Regions from separate parts of the Stenotrophomonas sp. 220_Sma genome, predicted to be linked through region 2. Evidence: riboswitches for the same ligand, from Rfam matches in the RefSeq annotation. Region 2 holds a riboswitch; the other holds the start of a gene.
The links. A riboswitch is a leader RNA that binds a small molecule or an ion and turns the genes downstream of it on or off. The one in region 2 is predicted to bind glycine.
Positions count from the first base shown of each region.

Region 1: it holds a riboswitch for glycine, as region 2 does, so the genes downstream of both, ACZLIB_RS20540 (trimeric intracellular cation channel family protein) here and gcvP (aminomethyl-transferring glycine dehydrogenase) in region 2, are expected to answer to the same signal.

Region 1 covers NZ_CM151348.1:4,396,729-4,411,901, forward strand. The annotation lists gene ACZLIB_RS20495 (DUF3106 domain-containing protein) at 1-255, opposite strand, end outside; gene ACZLIB_RS20500 (hypothetical protein) at 248-1,252, opposite strand; gene ACZLIB_RS20505 (primosomal protein N') at 1,665-3,842, shown strand; gene ACZLIB_RS20510 (glutathione S-transferase family protein) at 4,037-4,657, opposite strand; gene ACZLIB_RS20515 (NYN domain-containing protein) at 4,802-5,581, opposite strand; gene ACZLIB_RS20520 (NAD(P)/FAD-dependent oxidoreductase) at 5,705-6,985, shown strand; gene ACZLIB_RS20525 (nuclear transport factor 2 family protein) at 7,203-7,634, opposite strand; gene ACZLIB_RS20530 (hypothetical protein) at 7,703-8,116, opposite strand; gene ACZLIB_RS20535 (GIY-YIG nuclease family protein) at 8,190-8,456, opposite strand; glycine riboswitch at 8,497-8,586, shown strand; glycine riboswitch at 8,600-8,703, shown strand; gene ACZLIB_RS20540 (trimeric intracellular cation channel family protein) at 8,788-9,405, shown strand; gene ACZLIB_RS20545 (MdtA/MuxA family multidrug efflux RND transporter periplasmic adaptor subunit) at 9,691-10,857, shown strand; gene ACZLIB_RS20550 (multidrug efflux RND transporter permease subunit) at 10,854-13,931, shown strand; gene ACZLIB_RS20555 (efflux RND transporter permease subunit) at 13,928-15,173, shown strand, end outside.
Region 2 covers NZ_CM151348.1:3,631,094-3,646,266, forward strand. The annotation lists gene ACZLIB_RS17085 (M2 family metallopeptidase) at 444-2,408, shown strand; gene ACZLIB_RS17090 (hypothetical protein) at 2,879-3,271, opposite strand; gene ACZLIB_RS17095 (siderophore-interacting protein) at 3,355-4,251, opposite strand; gene ACZLIB_RS17100 (multidrug effflux MFS transporter) at 4,394-5,620, opposite strand; glycine riboswitch at 5,921-6,023, shown strand; gene gcvP (aminomethyl-transferring glycine dehydrogenase) at 6,086-8,953, shown strand; gene ACZLIB_RS17110 (VOC family protein) at 9,046-9,456, opposite strand; gene ACZLIB_RS17115 (amino acid permease) at 9,560-10,927, opposite strand; gene ACZLIB_RS17120 (AraC family transcriptional regulator) at 11,010-11,732, opposite strand; partial or broken gene ACZLIB_RS17125 (hypothetical protein) at 11,839-12,051, shown strand; gene ACZLIB_RS17130 (hypothetical protein) at 12,103-12,846, shown strand; gene ACZLIB_RS17135 (methyl-accepting chemotaxis protein) at 12,904-15,033, opposite strand.

The DNA of each region.
Region 1 (15,173 bases), 770 kb from region 2:
TCGCGCAGCGGCCTGACGGATCCGCTCACGCTCGCCCTCCGGCAATGCCCGCCATGCGGCGTAGTCGGCGCGGCGCTGGCGCTGCTGCTGGGCATCGAGCTGGGCGAACGCAGCGGGCGTCGTACCTGTGGTGGCCGGGGCCGCCGGTGAACTGCCCGGCACTGGCGGCGGCAGCGGCACGTTCAAGGTCTGCGGCGCGGCGGACAGCGACAACGGCAGGGCCAGCAGCAGGCTGGCGAATACGGTCTTATTCATCGGCAGCAGCGGTTTCCAGCGTGGCGCTGGCCGGCTCCGGCCGGCTCGGCTTGGATTGCGACTCGTCCACCGGCAGCGGGCCGCCCGCGGCGGTCCATGCATACAGATCGGCATCGGCCACCAGCGGATAGTCGCGGTCGGCCAGCATCGTGGCGTCGTCCGTCGCCTGCGCAGGGGTCGCGTCCGGCGTGGCATTGACCTTGCTCGGCGGCAGTGCTTCCACCGTGACGGGACCCGCCTCACCAACCACGCCTTCCGGCAGCGGTGCGTCGCTGCCGAACGAATGTCCCTGCCAATGGCGCCAGCCCAGCGCGGCGGCCAGCAGTACCACCACGGTTATCAGCAGGATCAACGGACCGCGCCAGCGCGGCTTGGCATTGGCGCGGCGGCGCTTGCCAGTGGCTGCAGCCCGCTCGTCGCGCTGCGGGGTGCGCCAGCTGGAGGTCGGCGCTTCACTGCTGTTCGTCGGTGCGGCCGGCTGTTGCAGCTGCTGCAGGCGTTTGACGGGCAGATCGCGGATGCGCAGCTGCACCTGTTCGGCCAGCTGGCGCCAGGCCGAGGCGTCGGGCTGGCCGTGCGCGTCACGCGGGCAGGCATCGGCCAGCAACTGCTGGTAGCCGGCTTCGTCCTGGTCGAGCACGCGCGTGGCGATACCTTCATCCAGGCTGCCGCCCACCCGCAGCAACAGCGCCAGGCGCGGCAACGGTCCCATCTGGCCCAAGGCGGCAAGCGGCGGCTCCCACTGGCCGCCCACCGGCTCACGCAGCGCTTGGCGCTGGCCCAGCAGGGTCCAGAAGCGGGTTGGCCACTGCGCCATCGGCAGGTCACTGGCGACCGCCGCAAACGCGCGCATCACCGCCACCAGGGTCTGTTCGGCCCGGGCAGCATCGCCGCACTGCAGTTCAGCCACCACCAGGGCGCGGCGTTCAACACCTCGCAGGAACGCCGACAGCGCGCCGGCCGCGGTCGAGGAAACAGGGGCGGGCACAGCCGTCATCGATCACTCCAAAGGTCTGCCCGCATGATAGCGGCAGGCCATCGGCGCCCGTAGGACTTGCGCCCACAGGCACTTCGTGCTGCAGGTTGTGCACAGCACCACGCTGCCTGCGCAGGAAACTGTGGCATCCAGCTGAATTCACTCTGTTTCAGCATTGCTTCACACTTAAATCATTGATTTTGATGGATTTTAAAGTATGGCGATTTTTTGACCAACCCGAGCGTGAGGCCGTCGCCATCGGCCTCCTGCGCGCCCGCCGACCGGTAACGCACAGCGTTATCCACAGAACATGTGGATAAGACTGAATCTCCAATGGACACCGATATTTAGGTGACATTTATGATTCAACGGGCCCCGCCCCGCCGCCGCCCACTCCGCCATTCGCGCGCGCATGGCCCGGTACACTGGCCCGATGCTTTCACCGATTCCGACCCTGCAGGTCGCCCTGCCCGTCCCCCTGCCCCGCCTGTTCGACTACCTGTCGCCGGAGGGCGTGGCCCCCACGGTTGCGGTCGGCTGCCGCCTGAAGGTGCCGTTCGGCAACCGTGAGCTGGTCGGTGTGGTGGTGGGACACGGCCAGACCGACGACGGCCAGGGACTCCGCCAGGCGTTGGCCTGGTGCGACCCGCAGCCGCTGCTGCAGGGTGAGCTGTGGCAGAGCCTGCAGTGGCTGGCGCGCTACACCCACGCGCCGTTGGGCGAAGTACTCAGCACCGCCCTGCCCGGCCCGCTGCGCCACGGCGAGGCCCTGCCCGACACCCATCACTGGGGCTGGCAACTGACACCCGAAGGCCATGCCCAGCGCGGGAAGCTGCGCGCCGGCAGCCGCCCGCGGCAGCTGGCCGAACTGCTGGCCGAGGCCGTGGTGGATGAAGACGTACTGGGCGAACGCATGGAGGACTGGCGCACCGCCGCACGCAGTCTGGCCAAGCGTGCACTGGCCGAGCGCGTGGCGATGACGGTGGCACCGCAGCATGCGCAGCCGCTGCCCGGGCCCACGCTCAACCCGGACCAGGCCGAGGCCGTGACTGCGATCAACGCCGCCGACGGCTTCCAGCCTTTCCTGCTGGATGGCGTGACCGGCAGCGGCAAGACCGAGGTCTACCTGCAGGCGATCATCCATTGCCTGGCACAGGGCAGGCAGGCGCTGGTGCTGGTGCCGGAAATCGGCCTGACTCCGCAGACCCTGGCACGCTTCCGCGGCCGCCTCGGCATCGCCGTGCATGCGCTGCATTCGGGCTTGAACGATAATGAGCGCGCTCGCGTCTGGGCAGCCGCCTCACGTGGTGAAGCACGCGTCATTGTCGGCACCCGCTCGGCAGTGTTCACGCCGCTGCCGCAGGCCGGTCTGCTGATCATCGACGAGGAACATGACGGCAGCTACAAGCAGCAGGACGGCATCCGCTACCACGCGCGCGATTTCGCCCTGGTGCGGGCCAAGGCCCTGGGCATCCCGGTGCTGCTGGGCAGTGCCACGCCCTCGCTGGAAACCCTGCACAACGCCTATGCCGGGCGCTACACCCACCTGCGCCTGAAGCAGCGTGCCGGCGATGCACGACCACCGCGCGTGCGCATCCTTGATGTGCGCAAACGGCCATTGCACGATGGCCTCTCGGCCGATGTTCTGGCCGGCATCGGCGAGCACCTGCAGCGTGGCCAGCAGGTGCTGGTGTTCAAGAACCGCCGTGGCTATGCGCCGGTGCTGCTGTGCCACGACTGCGGCTGGACCGCACCGTGCAACCGCTGCGATGCACCGATGACCGTGCATGGTGGCGGCCGCCGGCTGCAGTGCCACCACTGCGGTGCGCGGCAACCGGCGCCGCTGGCATGCCCGGCCTGCGGCAGCCTGGCGCTGCAGCCGCAGGGCATCGGCACCGAACGCCTGGAAGAGCACCTCACCGCCGCCTTCGCCGATTTTCCGGTGGTGCGCATCGACCGCGGCACCACCTCACGACGCGACGCACTGGAACAGCAGCTGGCGAGGCTGGGCGACCAACCCGGCATCCTGGTCGGCACGCAGATCCTGGCCAAGGGCCACGACCTGCCGAAGCTGACACTGGTGGTGGTGGTGGGCATCGACGAAGGGCTGTTCTCGGCCGACTTCCGTGCCAGTGAAAAACTGGCACAGCAGCTGATCCAGGTCGCTGGCCGCGCCGGCCGTGCACGCGATCCCGGCGAGGTCTGGCTGCAGACCCATCACCCCGGGCATCCGCTGCTGGAAACCCTGGTGAGCGGTGGCTACCACCCGTTCGCGCAGGCCGAGTTGAACCAGCGCCAGGCCGCCGGATTCCCGCCGTTCGCGCATCTGGCACTGATGCGCGCCGAGGCACAGCAGGTCGAGCATGCCAATGCGTTCCTGCTGGCGGCGCGGCAGTTGCTGGGCGAACAGAACGTGGTCGAGGCCTATGGGCCCATGCCGGCGCCGATGCCGCGGCGTGCCGGTTACCAGCGCACGCAGCTGTTGCTGTCCGCGCTTCAGCGGCCACCGCTGCATGGCGTGCTGGCCCAACTGGTGCCGCAGCTGTATGCGCTGCCGGAGGCACGCAAGGTGCGCTGGTCCCTGGATGTGGATCCGACGGATCTGTATTGAGGGCGCTGCCCAATGCTGCGTAGCGTCGAGCTTGCTCGACTGCCGTGCGCCAGAAACAGTCAAGCAAGCTCGACTCTACCGTCGGTCCGTATGGACCCGACGGATCTGTATTGAGGCAGACGAACGCTAGCGCCGGGCCATGCCCGGCGGTCCTCCGCATACCACGCTCGCCGGGCATGGCCCGGCGCTACCCCTCAGGTCAGCGGCGACATCACGCCGCGCTGGTAGGCCGGGCGTTCGCGCAGGCGGGCGTACCAGTCGGCCAGGTGCGGCAGGTCCGGGCGCTGGATGGGCAGTTCGAACCAGGCATAGATCAGCGAGCCCAGCGGGATGTCACCCATCGCGAACGTCTCGCCCGACAGCCACGGCTGTCTGGCCAACGTGGCATCGGCCATCGCCAGGTAGTCACCGGCACGCACGATGGCGGCATTGATGCGCGCTTCGTCGCGGTCAGCTGGGGCGGTGCGCATGATGCCCCAGATCAGGTCGGTGTACAGCGGCGCCATGCGCGAGGTGCTCCAGTCCATCCACTTCTCGGCCTGGGCGCGTTCCATCGGGTCTTCGGCGTACAGCGTGCCCAGCGCGTAGCGCGCACTCAGATAGCGCACGATGGCATTCGATTCCCACAGCGGCAGGCCATGGTCTTCGATCACCGGCACCAGGCTGTTGGGATTCATCGCCAGGTACTCCGGCGTCTGCGTGCCGCCGTGGCTGCCACCGACTTCGATGGATTCATACGGCAGGCCGATCTCCTCGGCGCACCACAGCACCTTGCGGACGTTGCTGGAATTGCGGCGGCCCCAGATCTTCAACATGCGGGTTTTTCCTTGCTGGCAATGCGAGCGGCAACGATACGCCTGATCGGAGTGGGTGTGTGGGTGGCGGATGTGGAATCGGGCATCTGCGCGCTGCCGGCCAGCGGCCGGCACTACCGGTTCCTTTCCGGCCAGCGGCCGGCACTACCGGTTTTTCTTCGGCAGCGCGCGCACGTAGGAGGACTTGCCGTCCTTCTTCAGCTCGAACAGCCCGATCGCTGCCAGCAGGTCACTGAGCTTGCCGTAACCGTAGTTGCGCGGGTCGAACGAGGCCTGGTTGCCGATCTGGCTGCCGACCGGGCCAAGGTGCGACCAGCCATCCTCGCCCTCGGCCGAGGACACCGCACGGCGCAGCATCTTCACCAGCCGCGTATCGCTGCGCATTTCCGCACCGCTCTTGCGTGGCCGGGCATCGTCGTTGGCAACAGGCTCGTTCGATGCCTGTTCGCTGGACGCCTGTTCGGTATCCGGCACGCTGGCATGGGTCTGGCCCAGCGCTTCCAGATAGGTGAACTTCGAGCACGCGTTGACGAACGGCTCCGGGGTTTTCTTCTCGCCGAAGCCATACACCTTCACGCCATCGGTCAGCAGGCGCATCACCATCGGGGTGAAATCGGCATCGCTGGACACGATGGCGAAGCCATCGAGATTGCGCGCGTACAGCAGGTCCATGGCATCGATCACCATCGCCATGTCCGAGGCATTCTTGCCCTTGCTGTAGGCGAACTGCTGGATCGGGCGGATCGCATATTCGTGCAGCACGGCCTCCCAACCCTTCAACCGCGGGCTCTTCCAGTTGCCATAGGCGCGGCGCACGTTGGCCACGCCGTAGCGGGCGACTTCGGCCAGGACCTCGTCGATCTTCGAGGCCGGCGCGTTGTCGGCGTCGATCAACAGGGCGATGCGCTTTTCCGGTTCGCTCATGGGCTCCTCACGGGCGGTTGCCTGAACCCGAGTATCGCCGATCCATGCGGGCGCTGACGTGACAGGGCGCCATCGTGCGAAGATGCCAGGCGCTTCCCCCAATGCCCCCACTGGAGTGAGTCGATGAGTCGCGAGCGCGTTCCCCACCTGGTTGTTGTCGGCGGCGGTTTTGCCGGTCTCTGGGCCACCCGTGCCCTGGCCCGCGAGCGCATACGCATCACCCTGGTCGACCGCCGCAACCACCATCTGTTCCAGCCACTGCTGTACCAGGTGGCCACCGCCGGCCTGTCCGCGCCGGACATCGCCGCGCCGCTGCGCCACATCCTCGGCCACCAGCGCAATGTGGAAGTCCGCCTGGGCGAAGTGGTGACCATCGACAAGCAGGCCCGGCAGATCCGCATGGCCGATGGCAGCACGCTGGACTACGACAGCCTGCTGCTGGCTACCGGCGCCACCCACGCCTACTTCGGCAACGACCAATGGGCCGATGATGCGCCCGGGCTGAAGACGCTGGACGATGCCATCGCACTGCGCCGCAAGCTGCTGCTGGCGTTCGAGCGCGCCGAGGCCGAACCGGACCCCGCGAAGAAGGCGGCGTGGCTGAGCTTCGCCGTGGTCGGCGGTGGACCTACCGGTGTTGAGCTGGCCGGCACCCTGGCAGAAATCGCGCGGCATACGCTGCGCAACGAGTTCCGCCACATCGATCCTGCCAGCGCCAAGGTGCGGCTGGTCGAGGCCGGCCCACGCGTGTTGTCTTCGTTCCCGGAAGTGCTTTCGCTGAAGGCGCGCCGTCAGCTGGAAAAGCTGGGCGTGGAAGTGCTGACCGGCACCCCGGTGAGCGACATCGACAGCCAGGGCTTCAAGCTCGGTGATCAGTTCGTGCCGGCCCGCACTGTGGTGTGGGCCGCCGGTGTGGCCGCTTCACCGCTGGCGCGCACCCTGGATGTGCCGCTGGATCGCGCCGGCCGCGTGCAGGTGCAGCCGGACCTGACCCTGCCCGACCACCCCGAGCTGTTCGTGGCCGGCGATCTGGCCGCACTGAATCAAGCCAATGGCAAGCCGGTGCCCGGCGTCGCGCCCGCCGCCAAGCAGATGGGCAAGTACGTGGCCGAAGTGATCCGCGCGCGCCTGGACGACAAGCCGGCACCAGGTCCCTTCAAGTACGCCGACTTCGGCAACCTGGCCACCATCGGCCGCATGGCCGCGATCGTGCACCTGGGCAGGCTGCAACTCTCGGGCGTCCTCGCCTGGTGGTTCTGGCTGGCCGCACACGTGTTCTTCCTGATCGGCTTCCGCAACCGCATCGTGGTGCTGCTGAACTGGGCCGTGGCGTACTGGAGCTACCAGCGCAGCGCGCGCATCATCTTCGGTGATGACCAGGAAGACCGGCGACCAGGGCGCTAGGGCCGAAGACGGACACGGGTTCTCTGCCTGGGAGTAGATCCACGCCATGCGTGGATGAATGTCTGTGCAGGCCGCATGGAGCTCAGCCACGCATGGCGTGGCTCTACTGCCTCATCAGGCCGCCGGGCACTCGCCGTTTCGACCAAACCCGGCAGAGGTCTTCCTTTCTCGCAGTACCGGCAATTGAAAGCCAAGCTCTACCTGCGGCGCCCATCGCTCACTGCGCCTTTGGTTTCGGGTACCACAGCGCGTTGACGATGACCCAGCGCTGGTCGAAGCGGCCCATGTGGAAGTAGTCGACGAACCACGGGGTTTCCAGCCGCACCGAGGCCGCGTTGCCGGTCACGTCCAGCACCGTGCAGCGGCGGTTCCATTGATCCTTCGGGGTCTTCAACGCGCCCTGCTTCGTCAGTGAGACCAGCTCTTCCTTCGACATGCGGCGCAGGCCCAGTCGCTCGTCGGGTGTCTCGCCGAGCACCGCGCGCTTGGCCAGGTCCGGGTGCAGGGAGCGGGCGACGCGCTGCGGGTCGGCCTCCAGCTGGCCGTCGACGTAATCGTGGCAGGTGGCTTCGATGGCCGCGATGGTGGCCGGGTCGGCGGCAGGGCTCGTTGCTGCGGAAAGAGCGAACAGCAGGGCAATCGTGGACATCCGGGTCTCCGGCTCTGGGCGCGGGGCGATCATCGCATGGGCAAGCCGCATCCACGCATGGCGTGGATCTACTGCATCAGGCCCATTTCGTCGACGCTCAGCTGCATGTACAGGAACGCGGCCGCTTCGTCGGTCATCGGCTGGCCCTGCGGGAAACTGTCGAGCCAGGCGGAGATGCGCGCATGCCGATGCTTCAGCGCATCAGCTATCGCGCGCTTTTCCGCGTCGGTGGCATGTTCCTGCATCTCATCGCGCAGCAGGTCATCGCCGATGCCCCATTTTTCGGCCAGCGGGATCAGGTCGACCAGATCGGGCGGCACCTGGTCGCGGCGCAGGTGGATGGGCTCGGGCGTGTCCGGGCCGCGCTGTGCGGCCAGTTCGGCGGCGCTGCCGATCTGCCCGTGCTGCAGCGGTGGCGGAGTCTGGGCGCAGGCCGACAGGGGGATACAGAACGTCAACATCAGCATCCAGCAGGATTTCATCGGACCGCTTCCTGTGTCGATGGATGTGGCGATGATGGCATGGCCCAGCACACCATCCACGCATGGCGTGGATCTACAGGACCGGGGCCTGCAGCCAGGCCAGCTTGCGTTCGCGCGGCTGCTGCTTGAGCTGCCACTCGGCCCGCGAGGCGGCGGCCCGGTCCGGGTACTCGCGCACGGCCAGCACGCGCAGTGGCGGCCGTGCCCGGGTGTAGCGCGCGCCCTTGCCGGCCTGGTGGGCGGCGAAACGCGCCTCCACATCGGTGCTGATGCCGGCGTAGTAGCTGCCATCGCGGCATTCGAGCAGGTACAGGAACCACGGGCGGAGGGACGGGGCCATGCCCGGATTATGCCGTGCTGCACTGCAGCGGATATACTGGCGCCCGAATGCAGGAGAGAGGCGCCGCGCTGGCGCCCGCCGAAGGCGCAGGCTCCCATGATCGCTCAGGCCGGTGGGCTGGAATCCCACCAACCATGCATTCGACTCGCCGAGCTGGAGAGAGGTCACCGGGCACGCCCGGGACGATCCGCCGAAGGGGCACGCGGCCAACGCCGCTGAACTCTCAGGCAAAAGGACAGCGGGAGCGGCACCGGTCATCGTCATCCCGTCATTGCGCAGGCAGTGGCGGTAGTCGCGCATGGCCGGCCCCACCGCGCCCGGAGCCTGTCCCATGCTGCTGTCCATCATCTACCTGATCGCCATTTCCGCCGAAGCCATGACCGGCGCGCTGTCCGCCGGCCGTCGCCGCATGGACCTGTTCGGGGTGGTCATGATCGCCTGCGTCACCGCCCTCGGGGGCGGTTCGCTGCGCGACATCCTGCTCGGCCACTACCCGCTGGGCTGGGTGAAGCATCCCGAGTACCTGGGCTTCACCGTGTGCGCGGCGCTGATCGCCACCTGGGTGGCGCGCTGGATGCACCACTTCCGCCGCACCTTCCTGGTGCTCGATGGCCTGGGCCTGATCGCCTTCACCCTGATCGGCTGCTCGATCGCGCGCGAGGCCGGCCATGCCATGCCGATCGTGCTGATCGCCGGCATGCTGACCGGCGCCTTCGGCGGCGTGCTGCGCGACATTCTCTGCAACGAGGTGCCGCTGATCTTCCAGAAGGAGCTGTACGCGATCATCGCGCTGCTGACCGGCGCGGCCTACCTGTTGCTGCTGCACTGGGGCGTGGCCGACGCCACCGCGATCCTGTGCTGCCTCGGCGGCGGCTTCGCGCTGCGCCTGCTGGCGATCCACTACCGCTGGGAAATGCCGAAGTTCGTCTATCACGACGAAGTGCATTGATTGTTTGACGGTAGTGCCGGCCGCTGGCCGGCAACACGGCACGCGCCCGCAGATTCCGGCAGGTTGCCGGCCAGCGGCCGGCACTACCGAATGCGTTGCATGACCATGGTCATGCGGCATTGACCGGGGTGATTGGCTACCATTGTCACCCCGTCGCTGCCGCGACGGCATCCAGCCACGCCGCGCCCGCGGCCCCGCCAGACAACTCCCTCCCCGCTGCCCGTGGTGCCGTGAACGCGCCGACGGGCCCGCATGTCCCTGCGCGCGCAGGGCGCAGGATGCCCCATGTCTGTCGCCGAAAATTCCCGCTTCCGTCGTGCCCGCCTGTTGTGGGCGGTGCTGGCCATCGCCCTCGTCGCCGTTCTGGCGTGGTGGCTGTGGCCCCGGAACGGCGCCGGCAGCAGCGACGATGCGCCGGGCAAGACGGTGCCGGTACGCGTGGCACGCGCCAGCGCCGAGCCGCTGGTGCTGCGCCTGAAGGCGGTCGGTACGGTCACCCCGCTGCACAGCGTGGTGGTACGCAGCCGCGTGGATGGCGAACTGCTGCGGCTGCATTTCCAGGAAGGCCAGCAGGTGAAGGCCGGCGATCTGCTGGCGCAGATCGACCCGCGCCCGTATGAAGTGAAGCTGGCACAGGCTCAGGGTACCCAGCAGCAGAATCTGGCCGAGCTGGAAAACGCCGAGCGCCAGCTGCAGCGCTACCGCGAACTGCAGAAGCAGAACTACGTGTCCGGGCAGGAACTGAGCGACCAGCAGAGCAAGGTGCGCCAGCTGCAGGGCCGCCGCCTCAGCGATCAGGCGTCTGTTGATGAAGCGCGCCTGCAGCTGCAGTACACCCGCATCACCGCGCCGGTCAGTGGCCGCGTCGGGCTGCGCCGGTTGGACGTGGGCAACCTGGTGCGCGCCAGCGATGCCGAAGGCCTGGTGACGCTGGCGCAGACCGCGCCGATCAGCGTGCTGTTCACCGTGCCCGAACCCGAGCTGCCTGCGCTGCTCGATGCCGTGCAGGCGCAACCGGCACTGGCGGTGGAAACCTGGGACCGCGAAGAACGCCGGCAGCTGGCCCGCGGCTCGCTGTCCAGCGTCGACAACCGCATCGATACCACCACCGGCACGTTGAAACTGCGTGCGCACTTCGACAACCACGATCTGGCGCTGTTCCCCAACCAGTTCGTCAACGTCCGCCTGCAGCTGGGCGAGCAGCCCGCGCTGCTGATTCCCGATGCCGCCGTGCAGTTCGGCAGCCAGGGCAACTACGTGCATATCGTCGACAAGGACAGCAAGGCACAACGCCGCACCGTGGTGCTCGGTCCAGCCGATGATGGACGCGTGGCCGTGCGCTCCGGGCTGGCCGCAGGGGACAAGGTGGTGATTGAAGGCATCGACGGGCTGGAAGACGGCACGGCGGTGGAGATCATCACCGAGGAGGCCGCGACCAAGGCCGGCGCATGAACCTCTCGCGCCCGTTCATCCTGCGCCCGGTCGCAACGACTCTCCTGATGGTGGCGCTGCTGCTGTCCGGCGTGCTGGCCTATCGCCTGCTGCCGGTGGCCGCGCTGCCGCAGGTCGATTACCCGATCATCCAGATCACCACGCTGTATCCGGGGGCCAGCCCCGAACTGACCACACGCACCATCACCGCACCGCTGGAGCGCCAACTCGGGCAGATTCCCGGCCTGAAACAACTGTCGTCGACCAGTTCCGGTGGCGCCTCGGTCATTACCCTGCAGTTCGGGCTGGAGGTGTCGCTGGGTGTGGCCGAGCAGGACGTGCAGGCCGCCATCAACGCGGCGGGCAGCTTCCTGCCCGGGGACCTGCCTGTGCCGCCGGTGTACCGCAAGGTCAACCCGGCCGACACCCCCATCCTGACCTTGGCGGTGACCTCGCAAGGCCTGTCGCTGCCGCAGGTGCACGATCTGGTGGATACGCGCATCGCCCAGCGCCTGGCGCAGTTGCCCGGCGTCGGCCTGGTCAGCCTGGCCGGTGGCCAGCGCCCGGCGGTGCGCATCCAGGTCAATCCAGCGGCGCTGGCCGCCAACAACCTGGGCATGGACCACATCCGCACCGCCATCGCCGCCGCCAACGTCAACCTGCCCAAGGGCAGTTTCGATGGCCCGATCCGCGCGGTGATGCTCGATGCCAACGATCAGATGCGCAGCGTGGATGAGTACCGTGCCCTGATACTGGCCTGGCGCGACGGCGCGCCGCTGCGGCTGGGCGATGTAGCCACCATTACCGATGGCGCCGAGAACCGGCAGCTGGCCGCCTGGAGCGGTACCACGCCGGCAGTGCTGGTGAACATCCAGCGCCAGCCCGGCGCCAACGTGATCGCCGTGGTCGAGCAGGTGCGTACGCTGCTGCCGCAGCTGCAGGCCACGCTGCCCGCCGGCGTGCAGATGAATGTACTGAGCGACCGCACCGAATCGATCCGCGCGTCGGTGCGCGGCGTGCAGAAAGAACTGGTACTGGCCATCGGCCTGGTGGTGCTGGTCACCTGGGTGTTCCTGCGCAATCTGCCGGCCACGCTCATTCCCAGCGTCGCGGTGCCGCTGTCGCTCATCGGCACCTTCGCGGTGATGCTGCTGGCCGGCTATTCGCTCAACAACCTCACCCTGATGGCGCTGACCATCGCCACCGGCTTCGTGGTGGACGATGCCATCGTGATGCTGGAGAACATCGCCCGCCATCTGGAGGAAGGCGAAAGCCCCCGCGATGCAGCGCTGAAAGGCGCAGCCGAGATCGGCTTCACCCTGGTGTCGCTGACTGTTTCGCTGATCGCGGTGCTGATCCCGCTGCTGTTCATGGCCGACCTGGTGGGTGCACTGTTCCATGAGTTCGCAGTGACACTGGCTGTAGCCATCGGCATTTCGCTGGTGGTCTCGCTGACGCTGACGCCGATGCTGTGCGCACGGTTCCTGAAGCCGCACGCGAAGACTGCACATGCGCCCGATGTCTTCGACCGCGTCATCAGCCTCTACGACCGCCAGCTGCGCTGGGTGCTGCAGCGCCAGCCGCTGATGTTGCTGGCCACCGTTGCCACCCTCGCACTGACCGTGGCGCTGTACTTCGCCGTGCCCAAGGGTTTCTTCCCGGTGCAGGATGCCGGCCTGGTGCAGGGCATCAGCGAAGCGCCGCAGGCGATCTCGTTCCAGGCCATGCGCGAGCGCCAGCAGGCGCTGGCGGCGGCCATCGAAGCCGACGAGGCGGTGGCCAGCGTCTCGTCCTACATCGGCGTGGACGGCAACAATGCCACGCTCAATACCGGCCGCCTGCTGATCGAGCTGAAACCGCACGGCGACCGCGATGGCGCCGCCGTGGTGATGGCGCGCCTGCAACAGCGCGTGTCGAAGATCCCCGGCATCACCCTGTACCTGCAGCCGGTACAGGAGCTGGGCATCGAAGACCGCATCAGCCGCACCCAGTACCAGTTCACCCTGACCACGCCGGATCTTGAAACACTGGAACGCTGGACCCCGAAGCTGCTGCAGGCGCTACGCCAGCAACCTGCACTGCGCGATGTCGCCAGCGATCTGCAGATGCAGGGCCGGCAGGCGCGCGTGGCGATCGACCGCGATGCGGCGGCGCGCCTGGGCGTGAGCGTGGAAGCAGTAGCCGATGCGCTGTACGACGCCTATGGGCAGCGCCAGATTTCGACCATCTTCACCCAGGCCAGCCAGTACCGGGTGGTGCTGGAGGCCGATCCTTCACGACAGCCCGGGCCGGAGGCGATCACGGGCCTGCGTGTGCGCAGCAGCAGTGGGCAGACCGTGCCGCTGGGTGCGGTGGCACGCGTGGATCTGGGCCCGACCGCTCTGCTGCGCAACCATGTCGGCCAGTTCCCGGCGGCCACGCTGTCGTTCAACCTTGCCCCGGGCGCATCACTGGGCGAAGCGGTGGAGGCTGTGCACGCCGCGCGCGCACAGGTGAACCTGCCGCAGAGCATCGAACTTCGCCTGCAGGGTGCCGCAGCGGCCTTCAGCAGCTCGCTGTCGTCCACACTGTGGCTGATCCTGGCCGCGGTGGTGGTGATGTACATCGTGCTGGGCGTGCTCTACGAGAGCTTCATCCACCCCATCACCATCCTCTCCACCCTGCCCTCGGCCACCGTCGGTGCGTTGGCGGTACTGTGGGTAAGCGGACGCAGCCTGGACCTGATCGCGGTGATCGGCATCGTGCTGCTGATCGGCCTGGTGAAGAAGAACGCGATCATGATGATCGACTTCGCGCTGGACGCGCAGCGCACACGCGGCATGTCACCGCGCGAGGCGATCCATCAGGCCGCGCTGCTGCGCTTCCGGCCGATCCTGATGACCACGCTGGCCGCGCTGTTCGGCGCAATCCCGCTGATGCTGGCCAGTGGTTCCGGCGCAGAGCTGCGGCAGCCACTGGGCTGGGTGATGGTGGGGGGGCTGCTGGTCAGCCAGGTACTGACCCTGTTCACCACGCCGGTGATCTACCTGGCCTTTGATCGCCTGCAGCGTGGCCGTGCGACGTCCCCGGTGGCCGTTGACGAGGCGCGCGCGTGACCCCCAGCGCGCGCCTGGCGCAGGCCTGCGTGCAGCGCCCGGTAGCGACGATCCTGCTGGCGGTGGCGCTGGTGCTGGCCGGCCTGCTGGCATTGCGCCTGTTGCCGGTGGCGCCGCTGCCACAGGTCGATTACCCGGCCATTGAAGTCAGTGCCAGCCTGCCCGGCGCCTCGCCCGAGTCGATGGCAGCCACCGTCGCCACGCCGCTGGAGCGCGCACTGGGCAGCCTGCCCGGCATCTCACGCATCGACTCGGCCAGCACCCAGGGCCAGACCCAGATCGAACTGAAGTTCGTACTCGGCCGCGACATCGATGAGGCAGCGCGTGAAGTGCAGGCCGCCATCAATCTTGCACGCGGGCAGTTGCCCAGTGGCATGCCCGGCATGCCGCAGTACCGCAAGGTCAATCCCTCACAGGCACCGATCCTGGCGCTGGCACTGACCTCGGACACGCGTTCGCCAGGCCAGCTGTATGACCTGGCCTCCACCGTGCTGGCGCAGAAGCTGTCGCAGGTACCGGGCGTGGGCGAAGTGCAGGTGGGCGGCAGCGCCTTGCCCGCCGTGCGTGTATCGCTGGACCCGAATGCACTGAACCATGCAGGCCTGGCGCTGGAGGACGTGGCCCAGGCCATCGGCCGCGCCAACGCCATGCGCCCGCTGGGTGCCGTGGGCGATGACCGCCAGCAGTGGCAGCTGGAAGCGCCGCTGCAGCTGCGCCAGGCCGCGCAGTACCGCGAACTGGCATTGAAGGTCAGCGACGACCGCACGCTGCGGCTGGGCGATGTCGCCGCCGTTGCCGATGGCGTGGAAGACCGTTACGCCAGCGGCTTCCACAACGAACGCCCCGCCGTGCTGCTGATCGTCAGCCGCCAACCCGGCGCCAACATCATCGCCACCGTTGATGCCATCCAGGCGCAGCTACCGCAACTGCATGCGCTGTTGCCCTCCAGCGTGGACATGCGGCTGGTGATGGACCGCTCGCCGGTGATCCGCGCCACCCTGCACGAAGCAGAGCTCACGCTGGTGCTGGCGATCGTGCTGGTGGTGCTGGTGGTGCTCGGCTTCCTCGGCCACTGGCGTGCAGCGTTGGTGCCCAGCGTGGCCATTCCGGTGGTGCTGTTCGGCACGCTGGCGCTGATCGCGCTGATGGGCTTCTCGCTCAATACACTTTCATTGATGGCGCTGATCGTCGCCGCCGTGCTGGTGGTGGACGATGCCATCGTGGTGCTGGAGAACATCGCCC
Region 2 (15,173 bases):
CGTGAATCCGTCCCTGGAGGCTTGGCAGCCGCATCCATGCGGCTGACACCCCCGCCACCGGACCCACCCCGCCTTTGACAGTTTCCTGCGACCTGTTGAATCTCAATCGATCAATTTCGAATATCTGACAGATTCCATCCACGCATGGCGTGGATCTACCAGATCGCGGGGAACTGTCAGAGGTGGGGCGGTGTGGGCTTGCAGGACCGTTGGCGCCATGGATGGCGCCATCGAGCCCCCATGGACGGGTTTACGGCGTGTCCTGCAAGTCCACACCGCCCCGCCAAACCACGGATCGCCCGCTTCTGCTGTTGCTTCGGCCTTTGCCGTTGCTTCGGCGGGTGCAGGGCGCAGCCCTGCCGAACCCAACCGACTTCCGCCACTTGCAGTGGCGGCGACTGCCCACTAGCCTTCGGCCGTCGTTCACCACCCAAGGACCGCCCGTGAAACACCGTCATCTCCTGCTGGCCTCGGCTGTCGCCGCCGCCACGCTGGCCCTGGCCGCCTGCAAGAAGGAAGCTGCGCCAGGCACCGATACCGCCAGCAGCAGCGCCCCGGCCGGCGAAACCGCCGACCAGTTCGTGGCCCGCATCAATGCCGAATTCAAGGCCGCCTACCCGGAGATGACCTCGGCGCAGTGGCTGTCCTCCACCTACATCAACAGTGATTCGGAGCGCATCGCGGCCAAGGCCAACGAGCGCTCGCTGACCCAGCTCAACAGCTGGATCGAACAGGCCGCCAGGTTCGACGGCAAGCCGATGAGCGAGGACAGCAAGCGCGCGATCCACCTGCTGAAGCTGATGTCCTCGATGCCGGCACCGCGTGACCCTGCCAAGCTGGCCGAGCTGACCCAGATCGCCACCCGCATGGAAGGCAGCTACGGTGCCGGCAAGTACTGCACCGATGCCAACGATCCCAACTCCTGCCGCCAGCTGGGCGAGCTGGAGCAGGTGCTCGCGCGCAGCCGCGACTACGACAAGCAGCTCGATGCCTGGCAGGGCTGGCACAGCACCACCAAGAGCATGCGCGGCGACTACCAGAAGTTCGTCGGCCTGGTGAACGAAGGCGCCAAGGGCATGGGCTTCACCGATGCCGGCCAGATGTGGCGCAGCGGCTATGACATGCCGCCGGAACAGATCGGCCCGGAAACCGATCGCCTGTGGGAACAGGTCAAGCCGATGTACGAGCAGCTGCACTGCTACGCACGCGGCAAGCTGGACAAGACCTACGGCAAGGACAAGGCCGAAGTAGGCAACGGCCTGATCGCCGCGCACCTGCTGGGCAACATGTGGCAGCAGGACTGGTCGAATCTGTGGGACCAGCTGGAGCCGTATCCGGGTGCCGGCAGCCTGGACATCACTGCAGCGCTTGAAAAGCAGTACCAGACCAACCTGAGCGCGGCGCTGGCCAAGGCCGGCAAGGATGCCAACGTAGCGGCGCAGTACAAGGCACAGCGCGAGGCCGAACTGCGTACCGCCAAGCAGATGACCGAGCGCGCCCAGGACTTCTACGTGTCGCTGGGCATGCCGTCGCTGCCGCAGTCGTACTGGGAAAAGACCCAGTTCATCAAGCCCGACGATCGCGACGTGGTCTGCCACGCCAGCGCCTGGGACATGAACATGGAAGGCGACGTGCGCACCAAGATGTGCATCAAGCCGAACGAAGAGAACTTCACCACCATCTACCACGAGCTGGGCCACATCTATTACGACCTGGCCTACAACCCGCTGCCGCCGCTGTTCCAGGGCGGTGCCAACGATGGCTTCCATGAAGCGATCGGCGACACCATCGTGCTGGCGATGACGCCCAAGTACCTCAGCTCGATCGGCCTGGTTGATGCGCCGACCGAAAGCCGCGAAGCGGTCATCAACAACCAGATGCGCATGGCGCTGTCGGGCGTGTCGTTCCTGCCGTTCGGGCTGATGATCGACCGCTGGCGCTGGGGCGTGTTCGATGGTTCGATCACCGCCGACAACTACAACAAGGCGTGGTGGGACCTGAAGGCCAAGTACCAGGGCGTGGCGCCGGCCAGCACCCGTGGCGAAGAGTTCTTCGATCCGGGCGCGAAGTACCACGTGCCGGGCAACACCCCGTACACCCGCTACTTCCTGGCGCGCATCCTGCAGTTCCAGTTCTACAAGGGCCTGTGCGACGCGTCCGGCTACAAGGGCCCGCTGCATGAGTGCACCTTCTACGGCAACAAGGAAGCCGGCCAGAAGTACTGGGCGATGCTGAGCAAGGGTGCCAGCCAGCCGTGGCAGGCCACACTGAAGGAACTGACCGGCACCGACAAGCTCGATGCCGGCCCGATGATCGAGTACTTCACCCCGGTCAACGAGTGGCTGAAGCAGCAGAACGAAGGCCAGATGTGCGGCTGGCAGGCCAACGCGGCCCCGGCGGCGAAATGAGAAAAGGGGCGGGTCCGCGAGGATCCGCCCCTTTCCGGTAGTGCCGGCCGCTGGCCGGCAACTGCACGGTGGACATCTGTCTGGCAGCCGGCCAGCGGCCGGCTCTACCGAAACAGCAATCAAACGAAGGCCAGATGTGTGGCTGGCAGGCCAACGCGGCCCCGGCGGCGAATTGAGAAAAGGGCGGGTCCGCGAGGACCCGCCCCTTTCCGGTAGTGCCGGCCGCTGGCCGGCAACTGCACGGTGGACATCTGTCTGGCAGCCGGCCAGCGGCCGGCTCTACCGAAACAGCAATCAAACGAAGGCCAGATGTGCGGCTGGCAGGCCAACGCGGCCCCGGCGGCGAATTGAGAAAAGGGGCGGGTCCGCGAGGATCCGCCCCTTTCCGGTAGTGCCGGCCGCTGGCCGGCAACTCCGCGATGAAGACCCAACCGGCAGCCGGCCAGCGGCCGGCTCTACCGAAATGCCTGTCAGCTGTTCTTCTTCGCGGCCATCGCTGCGGCCAGCTCGGCCTTGAATTCCTCGAAGGTCTGGCCCTTCTCCTTCGCTTCGGCCTGCGCGGCATCGCGCAGCGCATCGGAGTACATCAGGCGCACCGGCGTGCCGTTGCGCTCGTGCAGTTCACCGGCCTGCATGATCAGCGCCAGCACCTGCGCAGCACTCTCGCTGTGGCCAGCGATGCGGCCGTCCATGCCCAGCACCCATTCGCCGTCACGGCGCACGACACCGGCCAGCAGGGTGCGCTGCGCATCGCGCAGCTCGGCATGCGGTTCCACCGGCGATGCCTGCGCGGCGGCCTTGTTGGCGGCCTGCTTTTCCTGGCGACGGCGCTGGTCGCGGCGGGTCTTGGAGCTGGTGGACATGGTGCGGTACCGCTGCGAAGGGGGGCGCAAGGATAGCGCACCCCGCCCGCAGCGCTGCTTCACGCGTGCTCGATCCAGTACGGTCAGTCCAGCACCTTGCCGTGCCGCCAGTAGCCCATGAAGGTGATCGCGCGACGGTCCAGCCCGCAGTCACGCACCAGATGGCGGCGGATCGCCATCACCGCACCCGCCTCGCCGGCCACCCAGGCATACAGCGGCCCGGCCACGCTGGCATCGGCCTGCTCCCAGAGGATCTGCGTATCGACGTCGATCTCCTCCAGCGCATCGCCAGCAGCCACGCTCGAGGTCGCTGACAGCCGTTCCTGGACCGCCTGCAGCAGGGGCTGCCCATAGTCCGCCTGCCCGCGCGGCAGCCAGACCAGCTCGGCCGTGGCCGGCGCCTTCAGCGGTACCGCGTCGCCGGCCTGGGCCACTTCCAGCAGGGCCAGCGTGCGCGGCGGATCCGCCATGGTTGCCAGTTCCTCGAGGATGCCGGCCACTGCCGGCAAGGCGGTCTCGTCAGCCACCAGCAGTACCTGGCCAATCCCTACCGGCGGTTTCCACTCCCAGCCTTCGCTGCTCTCGGCGCAGTCGGCGTCCGGGGCCAGCAGCACCACGCGGTCTCCCGGCCTTGCATGCATGGCCCAGCGTGAAGCGGGCCCGGTCACGCCGTGGATGACGAAATCGACGTCGACCTCGCCCTGCTCGGCGCGTAGCTGGCGGATCGTGTAGGTGCGCATCGGCGGGCGCTGATCGTCCGGCAGCGCCCGGTAGCGCGGGTACCAGTCCTCGCCGCTGGGGACCTGTGGCACCTCCTGGCCGGGCAAGGGGAAGAACACCTTGATCCGCTGGTCCGGGCCTTCGGTCTTCATCCGCGCCACGTCGGCACCGGTGAACACCATGCGGTCCAGGGAAGGGGAGAGAACGCGGCGCTCCTTCAGCGCCACCTCGAACAGGCGGTAGGTCTGCTGCGCAGCCATGGGGGAACCTCATGCAACGACATCGGATTGGCTGGCTGTCGTGCATCCACGCACCGGCTGGCTGGAATGCCCAGCCTAGTCCGGTTGTCCGCGGCTGCAAGGATGTGCCGGCATCCCCGTCCGCCCTACCCCTGCGCGCTGCTCAATGGCCCGTGCAGGCTGCCTGCGCCGCGCGCTCGCGCTGGTGTTCCCAGTACCAGAACACGAAGCCGGCGCCGAAGAACGCGGCCTGGCCCAAGGCCAGGTGCAGCGGGCTGGCGCTGAGCAGCGGCGACACCACGCCGGCCACCACGGTGCTGATCATCAGCTGCACGAAGGCCTGCAGCGACGAGGCCAGGCCGCGCTGGTGCGGGTACATGTCCAGCACCGCCAGCGCCAGGATCGGGAAGATCAGCGCCATGCCCATGCCGCCCAGGAAGATCGGCAGCACCGCCCACGGCAGCACGAACTGCGGGGCCAGCGCCACGTAGCCGACGTTCAACAGCACCGACAGCGCGCACAGGCCGAAACCGATGGCGACCTGGCGGGTAGGCGTGGTGTGCCCGGCCATGCGCCCAGACAGGAACGAGCCGGTGGTCATGCCGCCGATGGTGGGGATGAACAGCCAGGCGAAGCCGCCCTCGCCCAGATGCAGGTGCTGCATCACGAACACCGGCGCCGAGGAGATGTACAGGAAGATGCCACCGAAGCCGATGCTGCCGGCCAGCGCCAGGCGCAGGAAGCGCGGGTTGAAGCCGATGCGCAGGTAATCACGCATCAACGTGCGCGGCGACAACGGCACGCGCGCTTCAACCGGATGGGTCTCCGGCAGGTAGCGCGCAGTGGCCGCCAGCAGGACCAGCCCGAACACCACCAGGAACCAGAAGATCAGTGGCCAGCCGGCGCCGCTGAGCAGGATCCAGCCGCCGATGATCGGTGCGATGGCCGGGGCGATGCCGAACAGCATCGACACCTGGCTCATCAGTCGCTGCGCGTCGTGGCCGTGGTACAGGTCGCGGATCACCGCTCGGCCGACGATCATGCCGACACCTGCCGACAGGCCCTGCAGCGCGCGGAACGCCAGCAGCGTGGTGAGGTCGGTGGACAGCGCGCAGCCGACCGAGGCGCCGACGAACACCACCAGGCCACCGAGGATCACCCACTTGCGGCCCCAGGCATCGGACAGCGGGCCGTGCGCCAGGCTCATCAGGCCGTAGAACAGCAGGTACACGCTGATGGTCTGCTGCACCGCCACTTCGTCCACCGCCAGGCGCTGGGCCAGCTGCGGGAACGCCGGGAAGATGGTGTCGATCGAGAACGGACCGAACATGGCCAGGCCGGCAAGCAGCAGGGCCATGCGGCGGGTGGAAGGAGCAACAGCGGCGGTCATGGAGAAGGCGTCCGGCAGGGCCATGCGCGGCACGCACGGCGGGCGCCGGTCCCCCTGCAGCAGGGACGGCGCCAGATTAATTCGGGTATCCACCCATCATAGGTGGGGATTGCGCCCGATGCCATGCAGCGGTGCACAAAACGCACGGCCGGGCCATCGGCCATTCAGGCGCGGCGGCCATGCCTGGAGGCGGCCGGCGCGCCCGCAACGGGCTATAATCGGCGGGCAACACGGTGGGAGAAGCGGAACACCGCTGCCGAAGGCGCAACGCCCGTAATCGCTCAGGCCCGATACCACCCGTAACACAACTCTGGAGAGACCGGTTCGATCCGGCGCCGAAGGGGCACGAAGCTGCGGTTCGCCGCGCTTCCAAACTCTCAGGCAAAAGGACAGAGGGGCGCCCCGCAGACCGCCGACCGGCGGCTTGTGCCCGTGCGTGTGCCCTTTCCTGACGGATCCTTCGCCATGTCCCAGAACACCCCTTCCCTGCGTGAGCTCGAGCACCACAATGCGTTCGTCGAGCGCCACATCGGCCCCAACGACGCCGAGATCGCGCAGATGCTCGATGTCGTCGGCCACGCGTCGCTGGATGGCATGACCGATGCCATCGTACCGGCCAAGATCAAGTCGCCGGCGCCGCTGGCACTGCCGGAATCGATGACCGAAGTGCAGGCACTGGCGAAGATCCGTGCGATCGCCGACAAGAACACCGTGCTGCGCAGCTTCATCGGCCAGGGCTACTACGGTACCCACACGCCGAACGTGATCCTGCGCAACATCCTGGAAAACCCGGCCTGGTACACCGCCTACACCCCGTACCAGGCGGAAATCTCGCAGGGCCGCATGGAAGCGCTGATCAACTTCCAGACCCTGTGCGCCGACCTCACCGGCATGGAAATCGCCAACGCCTCGCTGCTGGACGAAGCCACTGCCGCCGCCGAAGCGATGACCCTGGCCAAGCGTTCGGCCAAGTCGAAGTCGGACACCTTCTTCGTGCACGACGCCGTGCACCCGCAGACGCTGGAACTGCTGCGCACCCGCGCCGAGCCCATGGGCATCGTGCTGCGCGTCGGCACTCCGGCCGAAGCGCTGGAAGCGGAAGCCTTCGGCCTGCTGCTGCAGTATCCGGATACCTTCGGCCAGGTGGGCGATTACAAGGCGCTGGTCGATGCCGTGCACGCACGCGGCGGCCTGGTGGCCGTGGCCACCGACCTGCTGGCCCTGACCCTGCTGGCCGCTCCGGGCGAATGGGGCGCGGACATCGTGGTCGGCAACAGCCAGCGTTTCGGCGTGCCGTTCGGCTTCGGTGGCCCGCACGCCGCCTTCATGGCCTGCCGTGACGCCTACAAGCGCTCGATGCCGGGCCGCCTGATCGGCGTCTCGATCGACGCGCAGGGCAACCCGGCCTACCGCCTGACCCTGCAGACCCGCGAGCAGCACATCCGCCGCGAGAAGGCCACGTCCAACATCTGCACCGCACAGGTGCTGCTGGCGGTGATGGCCTCGATGTACGCCGTTTACCACGGCCCGGACGGCCTGACCCGCATCGCCCGCCGCACCCATCGCCTGGCCTCGATCCTGGCCGCCGCGCTGCGCAACGCCGGCGTGCAGGTCGGTGGTGACTTCTTCGACACCCTGCATGTCACCGGCGTGCATGCCGATGAGATCCACGCCAAGGCCCGCGCCGCCGGCTACAACCTGCGCGCGATCGACAGCGACTCGGTCGGCATCAGCCTGGACGAAACCACCACCCGCGCCGACATCGTGGCCGTGGCTGCCGTGTTCGGTGCCACGCTGGACGTCGACGCGCTGGATGCCAGCACCGCCGACGCGTTGCCGGCCGGCCTGCTGCGCCAGTCCGCTTTCCTGACCCACCCGGTGTTCAACACCCACCACAGCGAGCACGAGCTGCTGCGCTACCTGCGTTCGCTGGCCGACAAGGACCTGGCAATGGACCGCACGATGATCCCGCTGGGCTCGTGCACCATGAAGCTCAACGCCACCGCCGAGATGATCCCGGTGACCTGGCCGGAGTTCTCGCAGATCCACCCGCTGGTGCCGGCCGACCAGGCGCTGGGCTACAAGGAACTGATCGACACGCTGGAAGCGATGCTGGTCGAATGCACCGGCTACGACGCGGTCAGCCTGCAGCCGAATTCCGGCGCACAGGGCGAGTACGCCGGCCTGCTGGCGATCCGCGCCTACCACCGCTCGCGCGGCGAAGGCCACCGCGACATCTGCCTCATCCCGGATTCGGCACACGGCACCAACCCGGCTTCGGCACAGATGTGCGGCATGAAGGTGGTGGTGACCAAGACCGATGCCAACGGCAACGTCGACGTCGAGGACATCCGCCTCAACGCCGAGAAGTACAGCGACCGCCTGGCCGCGATCATGATGACCTACCCGTCCACGCACGGCGTGTTCGAGGAAGAGGTGGTGGAGATCTGCGAGATCATCCACCAGCACGGCGGCCAGGTGTACACCGACGGTGCCAACATGAACGCCCTGGTGGGCGTGGCCAAGCCGGGCAAGTGGGGTTCGGACGTTTCGCACCTGAACCTGCACAAGACCTTCTGCATCCCGCACGGCGGCGGCGGCCCGGGCGTCGGCCCGTGCGCGGTGAAGGAGCACCTGGCACCGTTCCTGCCGGGCAAGCTGGGTGACAACGGCCCGGTCGGCATGGTCAGCGCAGCCAGCTTCGGCAGCGCCTCGATCCTGCCGATCAGCTGGATGTACATCGCGATGATGGGCCGCGACGGCCTGCGCAAGGCCACCCAGGTCGCGCAGCTCAACGCCAACTACATCGCCAAGCGCCTGGCCCCGCACTTCAAGACCCTGTACACCGGCCGCAACGGCCTGGTGGCACACGAGTGCATCCTGGACGTGCGCCCGCTGGAGAAGACCAGCGGCATCGGCGCCGAGGACGTGGCCAAGCGCCTGATCGACTTCGGCTTCCACGCCCCGACCCTGAGCTTCCCGGTGGCCGGCACGCTGATGGTGGAGCCGACCGAGAGCGAGTCGCTGCATGAGCTGGATCGCTTCATCGACGCGATGATCCAGATCCGCGAGGAAATCACCGCGATCGAAGACGGCCGCCTGGACCGCGAGGACAACCCGCTGAAGAACGCGCCGCATACCGCGACCGCGGTGACCGCTAGCGAGTGGACCCACGCCTACCCGCGTGAACTGGCTGCGTTCCCGCTGCCGAGCCTGAAGCTGCAGAAGTACTGGCCGCCGGTGGCACGCGTGGACAACGTGTACGGCGACAAGAACGTGATGTGCGCCTGCATCCCGGTCGATGCCTACAAGGATGATGAAGTCGAGGCGTGATTCCTCGCTGCATCGGTAAACAGAACGGCCCGCGCAAGCGGGCCGTTTTCATAAGCGCGTGTGGACCAAGGTCCACACCCACAAACATCCGATCACGGATCCGGCATCTGCCCCAGGCTCAACTGCCACGAGACACCGAAGCGGTCCTGCACCCAGCCGTAGCGGTTGCTGAAATCGTAGTCACCCACCGGCATCAACCAATGGCCGCCCTCACCCAGCACGCGTGCGGCACGCTCGAACTGCTCGGCGCCGGAGCACTCCACGAACAGCGAGATCGACGGTGAGAAGGTGAAATCATGCACGTCCAGGCTGTCGAAGCACAGGTAGTGGGTTCCACCGAGCAGGAAGATGGCCTGGCGGACCTGCCCGGGCACGCCGGCACCGGCGCCGTCCGGATGGCGCTGCATTGCCAGCAGGCGGAAATCGGCGAAGGCCTCGGCATACAGGGCCAGGGCCGCTTCGGCCTGGCCGGTGAACATCAGGAAGGGGCGGCTGCGCAGCATGCGGTACTCCTGGTCGACGGGCCGCGGACGGCCCACACGATCAGGATGGCACGGCGGATGTGCAGCCCCCGTGGTAGTGCCGGCCGCTGGCCGGCAGCTTCAGTCACGCCTCGCGCATGCGCCGGGCGATGGCGCTGCTGGCGGCGATCGTGGCAGTCAGTGCCACCATCGACAGGAACTGCAGGCGGGTGTGCGACTCGCTCAGCAGCAGGCCGAAGATCAGTGCCAGGATCGCCAGCGCGCAGCAGGTCAGCCACGGGAAGCCGGCCATGCGGAACGGCAGGCGGGTACCCAGGCGATCCGCGCGGCGGCGCAGCACCAGCTGCGAGACCAGCGACAGCGTCCACACCAGCAGGCAGGTGGAACCGACGATGTTCAGCAGCACCGGCAGCACCCGGTCCGGGAACAGCAGTTCCATCACCGTGGCGGCGAAACCGAACAGCACGCTGGCCAGCACGGCGATGACCGGCACCTGGCGCGGATCGGTCCAGCCCAGCACCGCTGGCGCTTCACGACGCTGCGCCAGCGAATACATCATGCGCGAGGCACCGTAGAGGTTGGCATTGAGCGCCGACAGCAGCGCAATCACCGCGATCAGGGTGATGGCGGTGCCCGCACCCGGGATACGGGCGATATCCAGCACCGCAGCGAACGGCGACTTCAGCGCCTCGCTGGTCCACGGCACCACGGCGATGATCACGCTCAGCGAGCCGATGTAGAACACCAGGATGCGCCAGGCCACGGTGCGGATGGCACGGGCAATGCTGCGCTCGGGATCTTCGGTTTCGGCCGCCGCCACGGCTACGATCTCGGTCCCGCCAAAGGCAAAAACGACAACCAGCAGCGCCGCACCGATTCCGGCCAGGCCCTTCGGTGCGAAGCCGCCGTGTTCGGTGAAGTTGCTCAGGCCCGGCGAGGTCACCTGCGGCAGCCAGCCCATCAGCAGCGCCACACCGATGGCGATGAAGGCCAGGATCGCCGCCACCTTGAGGATGGCGAACCAGAATTCGAACTCGCCGAAGTTCTTCACCCCGAGCAGATTGATCGCGGTGAAGAACAGCATGAAGGCCAGCGCCGCCATCGGTACCGGTATCGCCGGCCAGACCGTGGCAAGAAGCCCGGCCGCGCCTACCGCCTCGGCGGCGATCACGATCACCAGCTGCACCCACCACAGCCAGCCCACGGTGGCGCCGGCGGTGGCTCCCATGGCATCAGCGGCATAGACCGAGAACGCGCCACTGGTCGGCTTGGCCGCCGCCATCTCGCCCAGTGCGTTCATCACGATGATCACCAGCGCACCAGCGACCAGATACGACACCAGCACCGCCGGGCCGGCCGCCTGTACACCCACGCCCGAGCCGAGGAACAGGCCGGCGCCGATGGCGCTGCCCAGACCCATCATGATCAGCTGGCGGGGCTTGAGCGAATGTCCGAGGCGGGACGGCGAAGCGGTCGGAATCGAGTTGGGCATCGGCGGGGCTGGCGGCGGGCTACAGGGGCGACACCTTACCCTGTCCCGTGCCCACGGGGATAGGCACAGCGCAGCAGGCGGCTCAGGCCAGCGCCGGCTCGCCGACGTTGCCACCAATACGGGCCCGGTAGGCGCGCGGCGAGAAACCGGTTTCAGCCTTGAACTTGCGGGTAAAGGCGCTCTGGTCGCTGAAACCGCAGGCCTGGCCGATGCAGGCGATGCTGTCGTCACCGTGCAGCAGGTGCATGGCCATCTGGATCCGCAGCCGGGTCAGCACCTGCTGCGGGGTCATCTGGAACACCTTGCGGAAGCTGCGCTCCAGCTTCGACAGCGAGAAGCCGGTGATGTCCAGCAGGGTCTGCATGCGCACGTTCTCGGCGTAGTGCGCATTGAGGTGGGCCAGGGCCAGCCGCAGCTGCTCGTATTGGGTGCCCAGGCTGTCCTTCTGGCCGAGGTCGCGGGATATGCCGATCAGGCCCTCGATGGCCCCATCGACCACCAGCGGGCGCTTGCAGGTCAGGCACCAGCCCGGTTCGCGGTTGGCGAACAGGTGCAGCTCCATCAGGTTCTCGATCACCTCACCGGACAGCACGCGGGCGTCCTGGTCGACGTAGTCCGCACTGAGGCCGGTCGGGTAGATCTCGGCCGCGGTACGCCCGATCACGTCCTTGCGCGCGCGCAGACCCAGCCGCCGCAGCATGGTCTGGTTGACGTGGGTGTAACGCCCCTGAAGGTCCTTGATGAAGAACAGCACATCCGGGATGGCGTCGAACAGGGCTTCGATGTCGGCGGGCTCGACTCGCATGCCACAAGCATAGCCGAGGCCCCTTGCCGGTGCGATCACCCTTGCGGGACTTGCGCTTAACGCCGCCAGGCCCACCGTGGGGCCAGCCCCCACCGGAGAACCGGCCATGCCCCGCGGTGACAAGTCCGCCTATACCGAAAAGCAGAAGCGCCAGGCCGAGCACATCGAAGAGAGCGAGCGCGAGCGCGGTGCCAGCGAGGGGACGGCCGAGCGCATAGCGTGGGCGACCGTGAACAAGCAGGACGGTGGGGGCAAGCGCAGTGGTACTGGGCGCAAGGTGGCGAAGAAGCTCGCCACCAGGAAGTCTTCCGCCCGCAGCTGACACCCACGATGACAGCCCTTGCCCTTGTGCCCGAACTCTCCGATAGGCTTGCGCCACCTGCCGGAAGGTCAAATCATCAAAGGCGCCGCTCCTGGAGCCTTCAGAAATCCTGAAACTGCACGGGATCGGACCTCCCCATCCGCACTCTTGGTCTACATGAATCCAGAAACGCTGCTCAACGCTTTCCAGAATGCACACAACGAATACTTCCATCTACTGATGAAGCACTACCCGTCTGGCAGACAGCAGGACCAAGACGACGATTTCGCGGCTCCCCGGCTCTACGAGCTCGCAATTGAGGTTCATGCGTGCTCGATTGCATTGGGCCCAACGCCCTTGAAACGATTGTGCGCGCTGGGGCTGGAGCAGCTCTATCCATTCGACAATCCCGTGGATATCTACACGTGGCGAGTCGAGGTAAGGCAAAAGAACATTCCGCACACCCTGTTCGCGTCGATTGCCATTCGGATCGATTCCGAACTTGCCAGAATGCGTCGACTACTCGCACTGACGCCAGATGCGCCGATTGACGAGCTTCTGCCCGACCGGCAGTTCCTGCGTCGCAGCGGTGAACCCTTCTTCCCCGAATCCAAGACTGAAGTCGCCGATACAACACTTGCATCAATAGACAATCCGGCCTCGGCGTCGGTGATGTACGTCGGCAGTATTCATGTGAACTCAGCACCAGAGCATCAAGCCGTGAGCAAGCTAGAACGCCTGGAGAAAACCACGGCCATCGGCTCACACTCATCGACCATCATCAATGCGATCCGGCTGTTCTTCGGCACCTAGCATTGGCATGAACAACTCCAATGCGCGCTGGAGGTACTCCAGCGCGCGAACCATTCATCACGCGGCGGACTTAGGCCGCATATACCTGTCTTGCGCTTCGCCTTCCACCTTGAACACCGACACCGACGTGGTCAGTGCATGCGCCTGTTCTTCCAGTGCGCGGCTGGCGGCGGTGGCTTCTTCCACCAGCGCAGCGTTCTGCTGGGTCACCTGGTCCATCTGCACCACCACCTGGTTGACCTGCTCGATACCGGCGGCCTGTTCCTTGCTGGCCGCTGCGATATCGCTCATCAGCTGGGTGGTGCGCGAACTTGCCTGGGCTACGCGGGCGATCGCGGCTTCCGATTCAACGGTCACTGCCAGGCCGCTCTTCACCTTGGCAGCGGCATCTTCGATCAGTTCCTTGATCTCCTTGGCGGCGACACCGGCACGCTGCGCGAGCGTGCGCACTTCGCTGGCAACCACGGCAAAACCACGCCCCTGCTCACCTGCACGCGCCGCTTCCACCGCAGCATTCAGCGCCAGGATGTTGGTCTGGAACGCAATGCCGTCGATCACCGTGGAGATTTCCGAGATGCGTGCCGAGGACTGGTCGATCTCACCCATGACCGAGGCCATCTGTGCCATCGCCTGCTCGGTCTCGCGCACGGCGGCACCGGCCGCATGCGCTTCACTGTCGGCCTGACGCGCCAGCTCGGCGTTCTGGCGCACGGTGGAGGTCAGTTCCTCCATCGATGCGGCCGCTTCTTCCAGATTGGCTGCCTGCTGCTCGGTGCGGCGCGACAGATCATTGTTGCCGGCGGCCAGTTCCTGCGCCGCGTTGTTGATGCTGTCGGCAGCCACCTGGATGCCACGCACGATGCCGGTCAGCTGTGCGGTGGTGGTGTTGGCATCGTCGCGCATGCGTGCGAACACGCCGTCGTACTCGCCGTCCATGCGTGCGGTCAGGTCGCCGTGCGAGATCGCGCGCAGCACGTCGGAGACATCGGCGATGCTGGCCTGCGAACTGGCCATCATGCCGTTGAGATGTTCGACCATCGCCTTGAACTGGTACTGGAACGCAGCGGCATCACCACGCATGCTGAAATCACCAGCGCGTGCGGCGCGGGCCAGTTCATCGATCTGCGCGTTGATCGCCATCAGGCTCTGCTTCACCGCGGCCAACGTACGGGTCAGCGTGCCCTTCTCGCCCGGGTAGTCGGGCAGGTCGCGGCTGAGGTCGCCGATGGCGTAGCGCTGCATCACTTCGGCCATCAGCAGCTCCACCTGCACGTGCGATTCGACCAGGCTGTTGGTGGCCTGCACCATGCGGCCGAAGTCACCGGGGAACGCCGTGGCGTCCATGCGATAGCGGATCGCGCCCGCCTCATGCTGCTCAGCCATCTGCAGCTGTGCGCCGATCGCCGCCTGCACGCTCTGCCGCACGCTGGCCATCGCCTCGCCCAGCTGGGTCAGTTCGTCACGGCCGCCAAGGCGGAACTCCTGGTCCAATTGTCCCTTGGACAGGCGCTCGGCCAGGTTCACCGCGCGGGCCAGCGGACCGGTCAAGCTGCGGCCGATCATCACCGAGGCACCGATGCCCACCAGCAGCGCGACGCCGCCCAGCACCAGCAGCTGCAGCAGGCTGCGCTCGCCCAGGCGGATCGCCTCGGCGGCTGCCTCACGGCTTTCCTTCTCTTCGAAGTCCACGCCATCGGACAGCGCCTTGTTCCAGCCGTTTGCCGCTTCCTGCACCGGGCCCAGGGTCAGCGCTACGGCGCCCGGGTAGTCGCCCTGCTCCATCAGTTCGCTGGTCTGCTTGTTGAGCGGGCGCGCAATGGCACGCTTGGCCGCGATGGTTTCGGCAATGGCCTTGCCATCGGCGTCGCTGGGCAGCGCCTGGTAGGCGGTCCAGCTGGCCTCGTAGCGCTTCACCAGATCGGCGATGCGCTGCTCGTCGTGGCCGCGGTCTTCGCCCTGGCGGATCAGCATCTCGCGGCGCACCACCATCATCTGGTTGTTGGCATCGAGCATCTGCGACAGCAGGCGCACCTTGGCCACGCTGACGTCGACCACCTGCTGCATCGCGCGCTTCTGCACGACACTGGCGGTGGCGCCGGTGGCCACCACGGCGGCGACCAGCAGCAGCAACAGGCCAAAGCCCAGCCCAAGACGCCAGGCAACCCTGACGTTCCTCAAGTAGTTCATGGGGGTATCCAAAACGGGGGGATGCGCCCTTATCGGCGGCCCGGCAGGCAATCTTGATCGCCGTCCGTCGACGGCGTCGGCCACCGTTCACCTTGGTGAGCCCCCTGCGCAGCAGCACCTGCGCGCTGGACACGGCTGCA